One region of the Azonexus hydrophilus genome, then DNA from elsewhere that is predicted to be linked to it. Evidence: predicted binding sites of a transcription regulator. Region 1 holds the regulator's gene; the other holds the start of a gene.
What was found. Region 1 encodes sigma-54, which starts transcription at its own class of promoters, with help from an activator protein. Its sites were predicted from a motif close to TGGCACGCTTNCTGCTNA; they were not measured.
Positions count from the first base shown of each region.

Region 2: metK (methionine adenosyltransferase) is a predicted target of sigma-54. The motif match lies at 3,683-3,700, and genes of this name have one in related genera.

Region 1 is NZ_CP151406.1:409,737-416,073, reverse strand. Features, by position in the region: gene hprK (HPr(Ser) kinase/phosphatase) at 1-720, opposite strand, end outside; gene ptsN (PTS IIA-like nitrogen regulatory protein PtsN) at 729-1,178, opposite strand; gene hpf (ribosome hibernation-promoting factor, HPF/YfiA family) at 1,230-1,553, opposite strand; gene AADV58_RS01955 (RNA polymerase factor sigma-54) at 1,568-3,022, opposite strand; gene lptB (LPS export ABC transporter ATP-binding protein) at 3,047-3,781, opposite strand; gene recX (recombination regulator RecX) at 3,778-4,212, opposite strand; gene recA (recombinase RecA) at 4,205-5,227, opposite strand; gene AADV58_RS01935 (hypothetical protein) at 5,440-5,643, shown strand; gene AADV58_RS01930 (pseudouridine synthase) at 5,644-6,324, shown strand.
Region 2 is NZ_CP151406.1:119,781-126,117, reverse strand. Features, by position in the region: gene ahcY (adenosylhomocysteinase) at 1-1,029, opposite strand, end outside; S-adenosyl-L-homocysteine riboswitch at 1,103-1,167, opposite strand; gene AADV58_RS00535 (HD-GYP domain-containing protein) at 1,188-2,393, opposite strand; gene metK (methionine adenosyltransferase) at 2,457-3,620, opposite strand; gene AADV58_RS00525 (lysophospholipid acyltransferase family protein) at 3,780-4,619, shown strand; gene AADV58_RS00520 (GNAT family N-acetyltransferase) at 4,705-5,208, shown strand; gene dapF (diaminopimelate epimerase) at 5,269-6,099, shown strand; gene AADV58_RS00510 (DUF484 family protein) at 6,096-6,337, shown strand, end outside.

The DNA.
Region 1 (6,337 bases):
GGCAATCGTGCGCTGCAGGTGCACGATCAGCTTCAATTTCATCTTTCGGCGCGAGGCGGTCTCGCCGAAGATGGTGCGGATATTGAGCAGGCCGAGGCCGCGGACTTCGAGGAAATCGCGCAACATGCCTGGGCAGCGGCCTTCGATGGTGGTCGGCGCGATCCGGGCCATCTCGACCACATCATCGGCGACCAGGCCATGGCCGCGCGAGATCAGCTCCAGCGCCAGTTCGGATTTGCCAACCCCGGAATCGCCGGTAATCAGCACGCCCATGCCGAGCACGTCCATGAACACGCCGTGCAGGCTGATGGTGTCGGCCAGGCGCGCCGACAGGTAGATGCGCAGGTGATCGATGACCGCCGAACAGTGCTTGGGCGACAGGATCAGCGGCACGTCGGCGGCCTTGCAGGCATCGACGATGAATTCGGGGGGCTTCAGGCCGTCGGCGACGATCATCGCCGGCGTGCGGGCCGACAACAAGTCGATGAACATCTGGCCGAAACGCCGCTCGCCGATGCGCATGGCCCAGTCGTACTCGGCCTGCCCCATGACCTGCAGGCGTTCCGGGTGGATGATGTTGATGTGGCCGACGACGTCGGCGCCGTAATTGCTGGCGGCCTTGAGCTCGATGCGCCGGTCGTTGCGCTGACCGGCCAGCCAGTTGAACAACAGCTTTTCGCGGTTGTCCTGGTACAACTGCTCCAGGCTGATGTGCCGCACGGCGCCGGTCAGGACTTCTTGAACAGTGCCAGCACCGCTTCGGCGTCCGGGGCGGCCTGCAAGGCTTCGCGGAAGGCGCGGTCGGAAAAGCGCTGGGCCAGTTCGGACAGGATCTGCAGATGCTCTTCGGTCGCCTGTTCCGGTACCAGCAACACGAACAGCAGGGTGACCGGACGGCCGTCCGGGGAATCGAAGGGGATCGGCGTCGCCAGACGGATCAGCGCGCCGGCGGCCTGCTGGAGGCCCTTGATCCGGCCGTGGGGAATGGCTACACCCTGGCCAAGGCCCGTGGAGCCGAGTTTTTCGCGTGCGAACAGGCTGTCGAAAATCAACGAACGCGACATGTCGAGCCGGCTTTCGAACAGCATGCCGGCCTGTTCGAAAACACGTTTCTTGCTGCTCGCATCCAGGTCAAGCAGGACCTGGTCGGCAGTCAGAATGTTGTCTAGAGGGTTCATGGGAACTTTGCAGCAAAGAAACCGCACCCCGAGGGGTGCGGTCGGTCAGGCTTAGTCGTCGATGTGCATCGACGGCTTTTCGCCACGATGGTGGTCCTGCAGCTTCTGCTTGTACTTCTGGACCTGGCGATCGAGCTTGTCGAACATGGCGTCGATGGCGGCGTAGAGATCGTCCCCGGCTTCCTCGACATGCATGTCCTTGCCCGGAACGTGAACGGTGACTTCGGCCTTCTGCTTCAGCTTTTCAACGGAAAGCACGACGCTGGCGCCGGTAACCTTGTCGAAATGACGGAGCACGGGATCGAGCTTGTTCTCGACGTATTCGCGCAGTGCCGGGGTGACTTCGATATGGTGACCGCTGATTTGCAGATTCATTTTTTCTCCTCTCTCTACAGGGTCTTGCGTAAATTGACCGGTGGGATGTTGAGCGATTCACGGTATTTGGCAACCGTGCGTCGGGCAACGACAATTCCCTGCTGGCCTAGTATTTCGGATAATTGACTATCCGACAAGGGCTTCTTGCCATCTTCCGCCGAAATCAATTGCTTGATCAGGGCACGAATGGCCGTGGCAGAACAGGCACCACCAGTATCGGTGGACACATGGCTGCCGAAGAAGTATTTCAGTTCGAAGATGCCGCGCGGCGTGGCCATGTATTTCTGGCTGGTAACGCGGGAAATCGTCGATTCGTGCAGGCCGAGCAAGTCGGCGATCTCGCGCAGCACCAGTGGCCGCATCGCCACTTCGCCATGTTCGAAGAACTGGCGCTGGCGGTCCACGATGGCCTGGGTGACGCGGTGGATGGTATCGAAACGCTGCTGGATGTTCTTGATCAGCCAGCGGGCTTCCTGCAACTGGCCGCTCAGGTTGCCATTGCCGCGACGCTGGCGGGCAAGGATGTCGGCGTACAGGCGATTGACGCGCAGGCGCGGGTAAGCATCCGGGTTGATGTAGGCGGTCCATTTACCCTTGAGCTTCTTCACGATCACGTCGGGCGTGATGTAGCGCGCTTCGTCCTGTGCGTAACCGGCGGCCGGCCGCGGATTGAGGCTGGTGATCAGCTCGTGCGCGCCGCGCAGGATTTCGTCATCGCAGCCGGTCAGGCGGCGGATCTTGACGAAATCGCGGGCAGCCAGCAATTCCAGGTGCTTGTCGGCAATGGTCAGGGCCAGCGTGCGCTCGGCGCAATCCTCTTCGACCTGCAGTTGCAGCAGCAGACATTCGCGCAGGTCGCGGGCACCGATCCCGGTCGGATCGAAATTCTGGATATGGCGCAGGGCGATTTCGAGCTCCTCGAGCTCGACCTCGTACTCGGGCGGCAGGGTTTCCAGCAGTTCTGCCAGCGGCGTGGCGAGATAGCCGTCGTCGCTGAGTGCTTCGATCAGGAAACGGACCAGACTGCGATCGCGATCGCTCAACTGGGTCATCCCCAGTTGCCAGCCGAGGTGCTCGCGCAGGCTGACGCTGGAAGCGTGGGCGTCCTGCGGATCGTTGTCGTCTTCCTCGTCGCGGCCGGCGCCGGTGAAGGTGCCGGCATCGCTGGACCAGCGATCGTCGTCGACGTCACCGGGCGTCATCGGCGGCTCACCCTGGGCATCCTCACGCGACTCGCTCGCCGGTGCGGGTTCGCTGACCGGCTTGTCGGGCGAATCGAACTGCTGGGCACCGGCGAAGGACTCGCCCGGTCCGTCGTCGTCGCGCTCGAGCATCGGGTTTTCCAGCAGGTAGCGTTCTATTTCCTGCTGCATCTCGACGGTCGACAACTGCAGCAGCTTGATCGACTGCTGTAATTGCGGCGTCAGGGCCAGATGCTGCGAAAGCTTGAGCTGAAGTGCCGGTTTCATTGATGCAATCTTGGTTTGGCGAGATCAGAGGCGGAAATGCTCGCCGAGGTAAACCTTGCGTACACTCTCATTGTCGACAATTTCCTCCGGACGTCCAGAGGAAAGTACATGACCGGCGTTGATGATCACCGCGTGATCGCAGATGCCAAGCGTCTCGCGCACGTTGTGATCGGTGATCAGGACACCGATGCCGCGTTCCTTGAGGAAGCGGATGATTTTCTGGATTTCCAGCACGGCGATCGGATCGACCCCGGCAAACGGCTCGTCGAGCAGGATGAAGCGCGGATTGGTCGCCAGCGCCCGGGCAATTTCAACGCGCCGCCGCTCGCCACCGGACAGTGCCGCTGCATTCACGTGGCGGACATGGGTGATGTGCAGTTCGTTGAGCAGGCTTTCCAGCCGCTGGCTGCACTCTTCGGCCGGCAACTTCTGCAGTTCGAGCACGGCGAGGATGTTTTCTTCGACGTTGAGCTTGCGGAACACCGAGGCTTCCTGCGGCAGGTAGGACAGACCGGTGCGGGCGCGTGTATGCATCGGCTGGTGGGTGAGGCGCTCGTCGTCGATATAGACTTCGCCGCCATCGGCGGCCACCAGGCCGACGATCATGTAGAAACAGGTGGTCTTGCCGGCACCGTTCGGCCCGAGCAGACCGACCACTTCGCCGGAGCGCACCGAGAAGGACACGTCCTCGACGACGGTGCGCGCCTTGTAACGCTTTTTCAGGTTGTGCGCGGACAGAGTGGCGGTTGGCTGGCTCATTCTTCTCTAGCTCCGCGCAGGGTCTGGCGGATCGCTTCTGCAGAAAAGCCGCGATATTGCAGGAAACGCATCTGTTTGGCACGTTCTTCTGCAGATTGGGGGGGCTGCCCGAATTTTTTCGCCCAGATCGCCCGGCAACGTTCACCCTCGTCGCCGGCCTCGGGCAGGGCGGCTTCGATGTCGCCATCGCTGACGCCCTTGTGCCGCAATTCCTGGCGCAGGCGGCCATTGCCGTAGCGATTGGCACGCGCCGAAACGCGCTGGCTGGCATAACGGGTATCCGACAGCAGGTGCTCGGCCTGCAAGGCATCGAGCACCGCCGTCAGGGCTTCTTCACTGTCAGCATGCGCCGCGAGTTTGGCATGCAGCTCGGCCCGGCTGTGATCTCGCCGGGTCAGACACTGCAAGGCACGCACCCGCAGATCAGCCATTGGCGGCCTTGCTCGGCTTGATCACGGTGGTGCTCGCCGCTTCGCGGATGCCGGCTTCAATTTCCTGGGCGATTTCCGGGTGCGACTTGAGGAATTCGCGGGAATTGTCTTTGCCCTGGCCGATCTTCTCGCCCTTGTACGAATACCAGGCGCCGGATTTGTCGACCAGCTTGTGGGCGACGCCCATTTCGACGATCTCGCCCTCGCGGGAAATCCCTTCGCCGTAGAGGATGTCGAAGATGGCTTCGCGGAAGGGCGGGGAAACCTTGTTCTTGACCACCTTGACACGGGTTTCGCTACCGACCACCTCGTCGCCCTTCTTGATCCCGCCGATGCGGCGGATGTCGAGACGGACCGAAGCGTAGAACTTGAGCGCGTTGCCGCCGGTGGTGGTTTCCGGCGAGCCGAACATGACGCCGATCTTCATCCGGATCTGGTTGATGAAGATGACCAGCGTGTTGGTTTTCTTGATGTTGGCGGTCAGCTTGCGCAGCGCCTGCGACATCAGACGGGCGTGCAGGCCGACCATCTGATCGCCCATCTCGCCCTCGATTTCGGCACGCGGGGTGAGCGCGGCCACGGAGTCGACGACGATGATGTCGACCGAGCCGGAACGGACCAGCATGTCGGCGATTTCCAGCGCCTGTTCGCCGGTATCGGGCTGCGAGATCAGCAGTTCGCCGACATTGACACCGAGTTTCTGGGCGTATTGCGGATCGAGCGCATGTTCGGCATCGATGAAGGCAGCGGTACCGCCAAGCTTCTGCATTTCGGCAACGACCTGCAGACAGAGCGTGGTCTTGCCCGACGATTCCGGGCCGTAGATTTCGACCACCCGGCCGCGCGGCAGGCCGCCGACGCCGAGTGCGATGTCGAGGCCGAGCGAACCGGTCGACACGACCTGGATGCCCTCGTCGATTTCGGCATCGCCCATCTTCATGATGGAGCCCTTGCCGAACTGCTTTTCGATCTGTTGCAGCGCTGCGGCGAGCGCCTTTGCCTTGTTGTCGTCCATGTTCATACCTCGAAACGTTGTGTGGATTATGGCACAGGGCCATGGATGGAACAAAAATTGCTCAATGGATACATCGAAAGCCGTTTTGCCGAAATGACAATGGCAATAACGGATTTTAGGGAAGATGACGACAGGCGCGGTATATTCTTCGCCCCTTGCGCAAGCCGCCGGAATTCCGGTTCACCAAACACTGTACAACTATACAGTATTCGATGAAAAAACCATCACTTCGCTTATTTGTCTTCAGCGCCTTGCTGCTGACCACCGCGACCCAGGCCGCACCCGCGCCCTGGCACTGGTGGGTGAGCAAGGCGGACGGTGCGCGCATCTGCATGCAGACCCCGCCGGGCGAGGGCTGGGCCTACAGTCGCGGCCCTTACCGCGATGCCCGGTGCACACTGCCGGCCCGTCGCTGAATGCGCCGCTATCTGCCGCCTGCCGAGCCGCTGACGATCATCCACGTCGATGACGGGCTGGTGGTCGTGGACAAGCCGTCCGGGCTGCTCTCAGTCCCCGGCCGCGGCGAGGACAAGCAGGATTGCGTGATCAGCCGCCTGCAGCGCGACTTCCCGGAAGCGATGATCGCCCACCGGCTCGACATGTCGACCTCGGGACTGCTCGTCGTGGCGCGTGGCGAGGCGATGCAGAAGGCGATGTACAAACTGTTCCGCGACCGCGCCGTGGACAAGCGTTACCTGGCCACGGTCGCTGGCTTGGTCGAAGCGGATGCCGGCGAGATCGACCTGCCGCTGATCTGCGACTGGCCGAACCGCCCCCGGCAGATGGTCAGCCATGAACTGGGCAAGCCTTCGCTGACCCGCTTCCGCGTCATCGAACGCTGCCCGGCCGAACAGCTGACGCGGGTCGAACTTGAACCGGTGACCGGCCGTTCGCACCAGTTGCGCGTCCATCTTGCCGCGCTCGGCCACCCCATCCTGGGCGACGAACTCTACGCCGGCGCTGCCGCCGAACGGGCGCCGCGCCTGTTGTTGCATGCGGCAGAAATTGCCTTCGTCCATCCGCAAAGCGGCAAGCCGGTGAAATTTGTCAGTCCGGCACCGTTTTTTCCCTTCGCCGACGCCGCAATAACCTTATAATCCCTCGCGTTTT
Region 2 (6,337 bases), 290 kb from region 1:
GTCGATTTCGTTGTCGAAGTGGCCGATGTTGCAGACGATGGCGTTGTTCTTCATCGCGGCCATGTGGTCATGGGTGATGACGTGGAAGTTGCCGGTCGTGGTGACGAAGATGTCGGCCTTGTCGGCGGCGTATTCCATGGTCACCACGCGGTAGCCTTCCATGGCGGCCTGCAGCGCGCAGATCGGGTCGATTTCGGTGACCCAGACTTGTGCCGACAGGGCGCGCATGGCTTGCGCCGAACCCTTGCCCACGTCGCCGTAGCCGCAGATCACGGCGATTTTGCCGGCGACCATGACGTCGGTGGCGCGCTTGATGCCATCGACCAGCGATTCGCGGCAGCCGTAGAGGTTGTCGAACTTGGACTTGGTGACCGAGTCGTTGACGTTGATGGCCGGGAACTTGAGGTCGCCACGTTGGTGCATCTGGTACAGGCGATGGACGCCGGTGGTGGTTTCTTCGGTCACGCCCTTGATCTGGGCTAGGCGCACGGAATACCAGGTGGGGTCGGTGGCCAGCTTGGCCTTGATGGCGGCGAAGAGGATGGTCTCTTCTTCGGAGCCCGGCTTGGCCAGGACGGAAATGTCCTTCTCGGCCTTAGCGCCCAGGTGCAGCAGCAGGGTGGCATCGCCGCCGTCGTCGAGGATCATGTTCGAGTAACCGCCGTCGGCCCATTCGAAGATGCGGTGGGTGTAGTCCCAGTAATCGACCAGGGTTTCGCCCTTGACGGCGAAGACCGGGATGCCGGCGGCAGCGATGGCGGCGGCGGCGTGATCCTGGGTCGAGAAGATGTTGCACGAGGCCCAGCGGACTTCGGCGCCGAGCGCGGTCAGCGTCTCGATCAGCACGGCGGTCTGGATGGTCATGTGCAGCGAACCGGTGATGCGTGCGCCCTTGAGCGGCTGGGTCTTGGCGAATTCTTCGCGAATGGCCATCAGGCCCGGCATTTCGCCTTCGGCGATGCGGATTTCCTTGCGACCCCAGTCGGCAAGGTTGATGTCGGCAATGACGTAGTCTTGGGTATTGGCCACAGTAAGCTCCTGAATAACTGTGACGGGGAGGGGCGGTGTTCAACTCACCGAACCCCCTGCGCCCGGCAGGGTTGGACAGTGAGCGCAGTTTTGAACCGAGCCTGAGAGATAGGGTCTCTTGCAGCGCTCCTCGGTAGGTGGCGGATTATAAACCGTTTTCAGACTGTTTCGGCAGCCCAGTAGCGGTCCACATCCTTGATTCCCCATTTTTCGGCATCTTCCCGGCCGGCGATCTTTTCGGCGCTGCGCGCCAGATCGATGGTTTCCGGCTTCAGGTAGCTTTGCGAGCGGGTCGAGAAAAATACCTTGAGCCGCGGTTTGAGCAGCGATTGCCCATTCTGTTCGACGACCACGCCGAGCTTGCCGGATTCGAGCCGGACCAGCGAACCGACCGGGTAGATGCCCAGGCTCTTGACGAAGGCCTGGAAGATGGCCGGATCGAAATGCCCCTTCCATTCGGCCATCCGCCGGATCGATTCGGCAGGGTCCCAGCCGGCCTTGTACGGGCGGTTGGAGGTGATTGCGTCGTACACGTCGCAGACCGCGCCCATGCGCGCGTAAAGACTGATCGCCTCGCCGGACAGGCCGGCCGGATAGCCGCTGCCGTCGAATTTTTCATGGTGGTGCAGGCAGACGTCGCGGGCGATTTCGCTGGCGCCGTTGCCGGCCAGCAGAAGTTTGTGGCCTTCTTCCGGGTGGGTCTTGACCACGGCGAATTCGGCGTCGGTCAGCTTGCCGGGTTTGTTGAGCACGGCGCTCGGCATCATCGCCTTGCCCAGATCGTGCAGCAGACCGGCCATGCCGGCTTCGCGCGTTTGTTGCTCGTCGAGTCCGAGCTGGCGGGCCAGCGCGATCATCAAGGCGCAGACGGCGACGGAATGCAGGTAGGTGTAGTCGTCCGCCGTCTTCAGGCGGGCGATGCTGACCAGCGCACCAGGGTTGCGCAGCATCGAATTGGAAATTTCCTCGACCAGCGGCGCTGCGGCTTCGGCTTCGATGGCCTTGCCCATGCGCGCTTCCTGGAACATCGAGACCACGGCTTCACGGCCTTTGGCGACGATGCGCGAGGCACGTTTTACTTCGTCGGCAAAGGCGGCCTTGGGCTGAACGACGGGGGGCGGCGGGGGAATTTCCTCGATGGTCTCGAATTCATCCTCGCTGCGGGTGCGGTCCGCTTCGACATCGATGCCCTTGTTGATGTCGATCCACACTTCGCGGATGCTGCTTTCCCTGATCAGGACCAGGTCCTGCGCATCCTTGAGGACGAAGCGGGTCCGCCAGAACGGGTGTTCCAGCCAGTCGCCACAGAAGGCCTGAAGGTGCATGCCGAGACGTAGATGCTCGACCGGGATTTTTTTCAGCATATGTGGCAATACTAGCAAAAATAAAAGGGGCCGAAGCCCCTTTTGTCTTGCTGTTGTTGCCGATTACAGGCCGGCGTCGCTTTTCAGCAAATTGGCGCGGTCGGTGGCTTCCCACGAGAATTCCGGCTCGTCGCGGCCGAAGTGGCCGTAGGCGGCGGTCTTCTGGTAGATCGGGCGCAGCAGGTCGAGCATGTTGACGATGCCCTTCGGGCGCAGGTCGAAGTGCTTGCGGACCAGGGCGGTCAGCGTTTCGTTGCTGACCTTGCCGGTGCCGTAGGTCTCGACCATGATCGAGGTCGGCTCGGCGACGCCGATGGCGTACGAAACCTGCACCAGGCACTTGCTGGCCAGGCCGGCGGCGACGATGTTCTTGGCGACGTAGCGGGTGGCGTAGGCGGCCGAGCGGTCGACCTTGGACGGGTCCTTGCCGGAGAAGGCGCCGCCGCCGTGCGGTGCGGCCCCGCCGTAGGTGTCGACGATGATCTTGCGGCCGGTCAGGCCGCAGTCGCCCTGCGGGCCGCCGACGACGAAGCGGCCAGTCGGATTGACCAGGAACTTGATGTCGCCCTTGATCAGCTCCTTCGGCAGCACCGGCTTGATGATCTGCTCGATGGTCGCTTCGCGCAGGTCTTCCAGGCTGATGTCCGGCGAATGCTGGGTGGACAGCACGACGGTGTCGATCGAGTGCGGCTTGCCATCGACGTAGCGGATGGTGACCTGGGACTTGGCGTCCGGGCGTGCCCACGGCAGGCGGCCGTCCTTGCGCAGCATGGCCTGGCGCTCGACCAGGCGGTGCGACAGGTAGATCGGCAGCGGCATCAGCGACGGCGTTTCGTCGCAGGCGTAGCCGAACATCAGGCCCTGGTCGCCGGCACCCTGGCCGAGGTTGTCGTCGTAGGCAGCATTGACGCCCTGGGCGATGTCCGGGCTCTGCTTGTCGTAGGCGACGAGCACGGCACAACCCTTGTAGTCGATGCCGTAGTCGGTGTTGTCGTAGCCGATGCGCTTGATCGTGTCGCGGGCGATCTGGATGTAATCGACGTTGGCGTTGGTGGTGATTTCACCGGCCAGCACAACCAGGCCGGTGTTGCACAGGGTTTCGGCGGCAACGCGGGAATGCTTGTCCTGCGCCAGGATGGCGTCGAGGATGGCGTCGGAAATCTGGTCGGCGACCTTGTCCGGATGGCCTTCGCCAACGGACTCCGAGGTGAACAGGTAATCGCTCATGGAAAGCTCCAGTGGTCCTTTGATCCGGCGTTACCTGCTTCGGACCACGAGCTGGCGACGCTTTAGCAGTATTTGTGAATCGCCCCGCAAGTTGTCTGTTTAACTCGGCGATCCCATAATGATAGGCCTTTGCTGATTTCTTTCAACCCCCGGGGTCTCATGGTTTTCCTGTTCCGTCTGCTGTCGCATCTGCCGCTGTCCGCGATTCACCGGCTGGGTGGCTGGCTCGGGCGCCTGACCTATCTGTTGTCGCCGACCTATCGGCGCAACCTGCGCGGCAACATGGCGCAGGCCGGCATCGACCCGGCGCTGAACCTGCCGGCGGCGGCCGAGGCCGGCAAGCAGATGCTGGAGTTGTCGCGCATCTGGATGCGCACGCTCGACGAAGCCAATGCGCAGGTGGTGAACGTGGTCGGTCGGGGGCATCTTGAAGCCGCCCTGGCGGCCGGTAAAGGTGTCGTTTTCCTGACGCCGCATCTCGGTTGCTTCGAAATCACCGCGCAATACCTGTCTTCGTTCGGCGACATCACCGTGCTTTACCGGCCGCCGAAATCCGCCGCCGCCCAGGAGCTGATCCTGATGGGGCGCAAGCGGGCTCAACTGCATCTGGCGCCGGCCGACCTGTCCGGCGTCCGGGCGCTGATCAAGGCGCTGAAGAAAGGACAGATGGTCGGCATGCTGCCCGATCAGGCGCCGAAGACCGGCGAGGGCGTGTGGCTCGATTTCTTCGGTCGTCCGGCCTACACCATGACCTTGGCTGCCCGCCTGACCGAGACCGGCGCCGCGGCCCTGATGACCTGGGGCGAGCGCTTGCCGGGCGGGCGCGGTTACCGCATCCATTTCCAGTTGCCGACGCAGCCACTGACCGGCGATACCGTTGCGCGGGCGCAGCAGATCAATCACGAGATCGAGACGCTGATTCGCCAGTGCCCGGCCCAGTACCTGTGGGGTTACAACCGCTACAAGCAGCCGCGCGGGGCTGAGCCGCCGCCGGCTTGAGCTATGATATGACGTCTGTCAGCCAGGGCCGGGCGGCAGGGGTTTGAAAAATTCCGGACCAAACGGAGAACAAGGGTTTATCACCATGAGCAGCCTCAATATCGAAATACGCCCCGTCACCCCGCCGGATGTTCCGGCGATTGCCGCACTGGCCCGCGAAATCTGGCAGGCAACCTATCCGGGGATCATCACCCAGGAGCAGATCGACTTCATGCTCGAGCAGCGTTACGGGCACGAACGTCTTTATGATGATCTGGAAGACCTGCACAAATGGCTGTTCCAGGCCTTTCACGATGGCCGGCGCGTCGGCTTTGCCTTCAGCGAACTGAGCAAGGGCGAGTTCAAGCTCGACAAGCTCTATATCCATCCCGATGTCCAGCGTCGCGGTGTCGGGGGGCAATTGATCGAGCATGTCGCCGAACTGGCCCGCAAGCAGGGGCATCCCTGCGTGATCCTGCAGGTCAACAAGCGCAACGAGAAGGCGATCAACTCCTACATGAAGTACGGTTTCGTCGTGCGTACCTCGACCGTTGACGATATCGGCCATGGTTACGTCATGGATGACTTCGTGATGGAGAAAAAACTTTAGGAATTTGAGATAACTTACTGTCTCTGCTATTCTTTTTTCAACTCAACGGCGGAGCGATTCGTGAAGCTCAAATTTTCCAAGATGCACGGTCTGGGCAACGACTTCGTTGTTCTCGACGGCGTGCGTCAACAGTTTTCCCTGACCCTGGAGCAGTTGCGCTACCTCGGCGACCGGCATTTCGGGGTCGGTTGCGACCAGATTCTGGTGGTTGAACAGCCGACTCAGGCGGGTGTCGATTTCCGTTACCGCATCTTTAACGCCGACGGTGGCGAGGTCGAGCAGTGCGGCAACGGCGCCCGCTGTTTCGTCCGTTTCGTGCATGAGCAAGGGCTGACCGACAAGCGCGAGATTCGTGTCGAGACCATGCGCGGCGTCATCTCGCCGCGTCTCGAAGGCGACGGCAACGTCACCGTGGACATGGGCGTGCCGCGTTTCTCGCCGCAGGAAATTCCCTTCCTGCACGACGACGATGTCGTTATCTACAATCTCGACGTGGCCGACGAGACGCTGGAAATCAGCGTCGTCTCGATGGGCAATCCGCATGCCGTGCAGGTCGTCGATTGCGTCGATCAGGCGCCGGTCGGCGAGCATGGGCCGCTGATCGAGTCGCACGAACGTTTTCCGCAGCGGGTCAACGCCGGTTTCATGCAGATCGTCGACCCACATGCGATCCGCTTGCGGGTCTATGAGCGCGGTGCCGGCGAAACCCTGGCTTGCGGCACCGGTGCCTGTGCGGCTGTGGTGGCCGGCATCCGGCGCGGCCTGCTGGAGTCCCCGGTGCGTGTGACGACGCGCGGTGGCGACCTGAATATTGCCTGGGGCGGCGAAGGCCGTCCGGTCATGATGACCGGCCCGGCCGTGACTGTCTTCTCCGGAGAAATCGAATTATGAGCGCCATGTTTCCCGACGAAATTGCCGACTACCTGAAGAACAACCCCGGCTTCTTCGAACAGTACGCCGACTTGATGGCGCAGATCTTCGTGCCGCATCCGCACGGTGGCCGGGCGGTTTCGCTGGCCGAGCGGCAGATGCTGACCCTGCGCGAGAAGAACCGGGCCAGCGAGAGCAAGCTGGCCGAACTGATCGCCTTCGGCGAGGAAAATGACAGGATTTCCGAAAAGGTCCATCG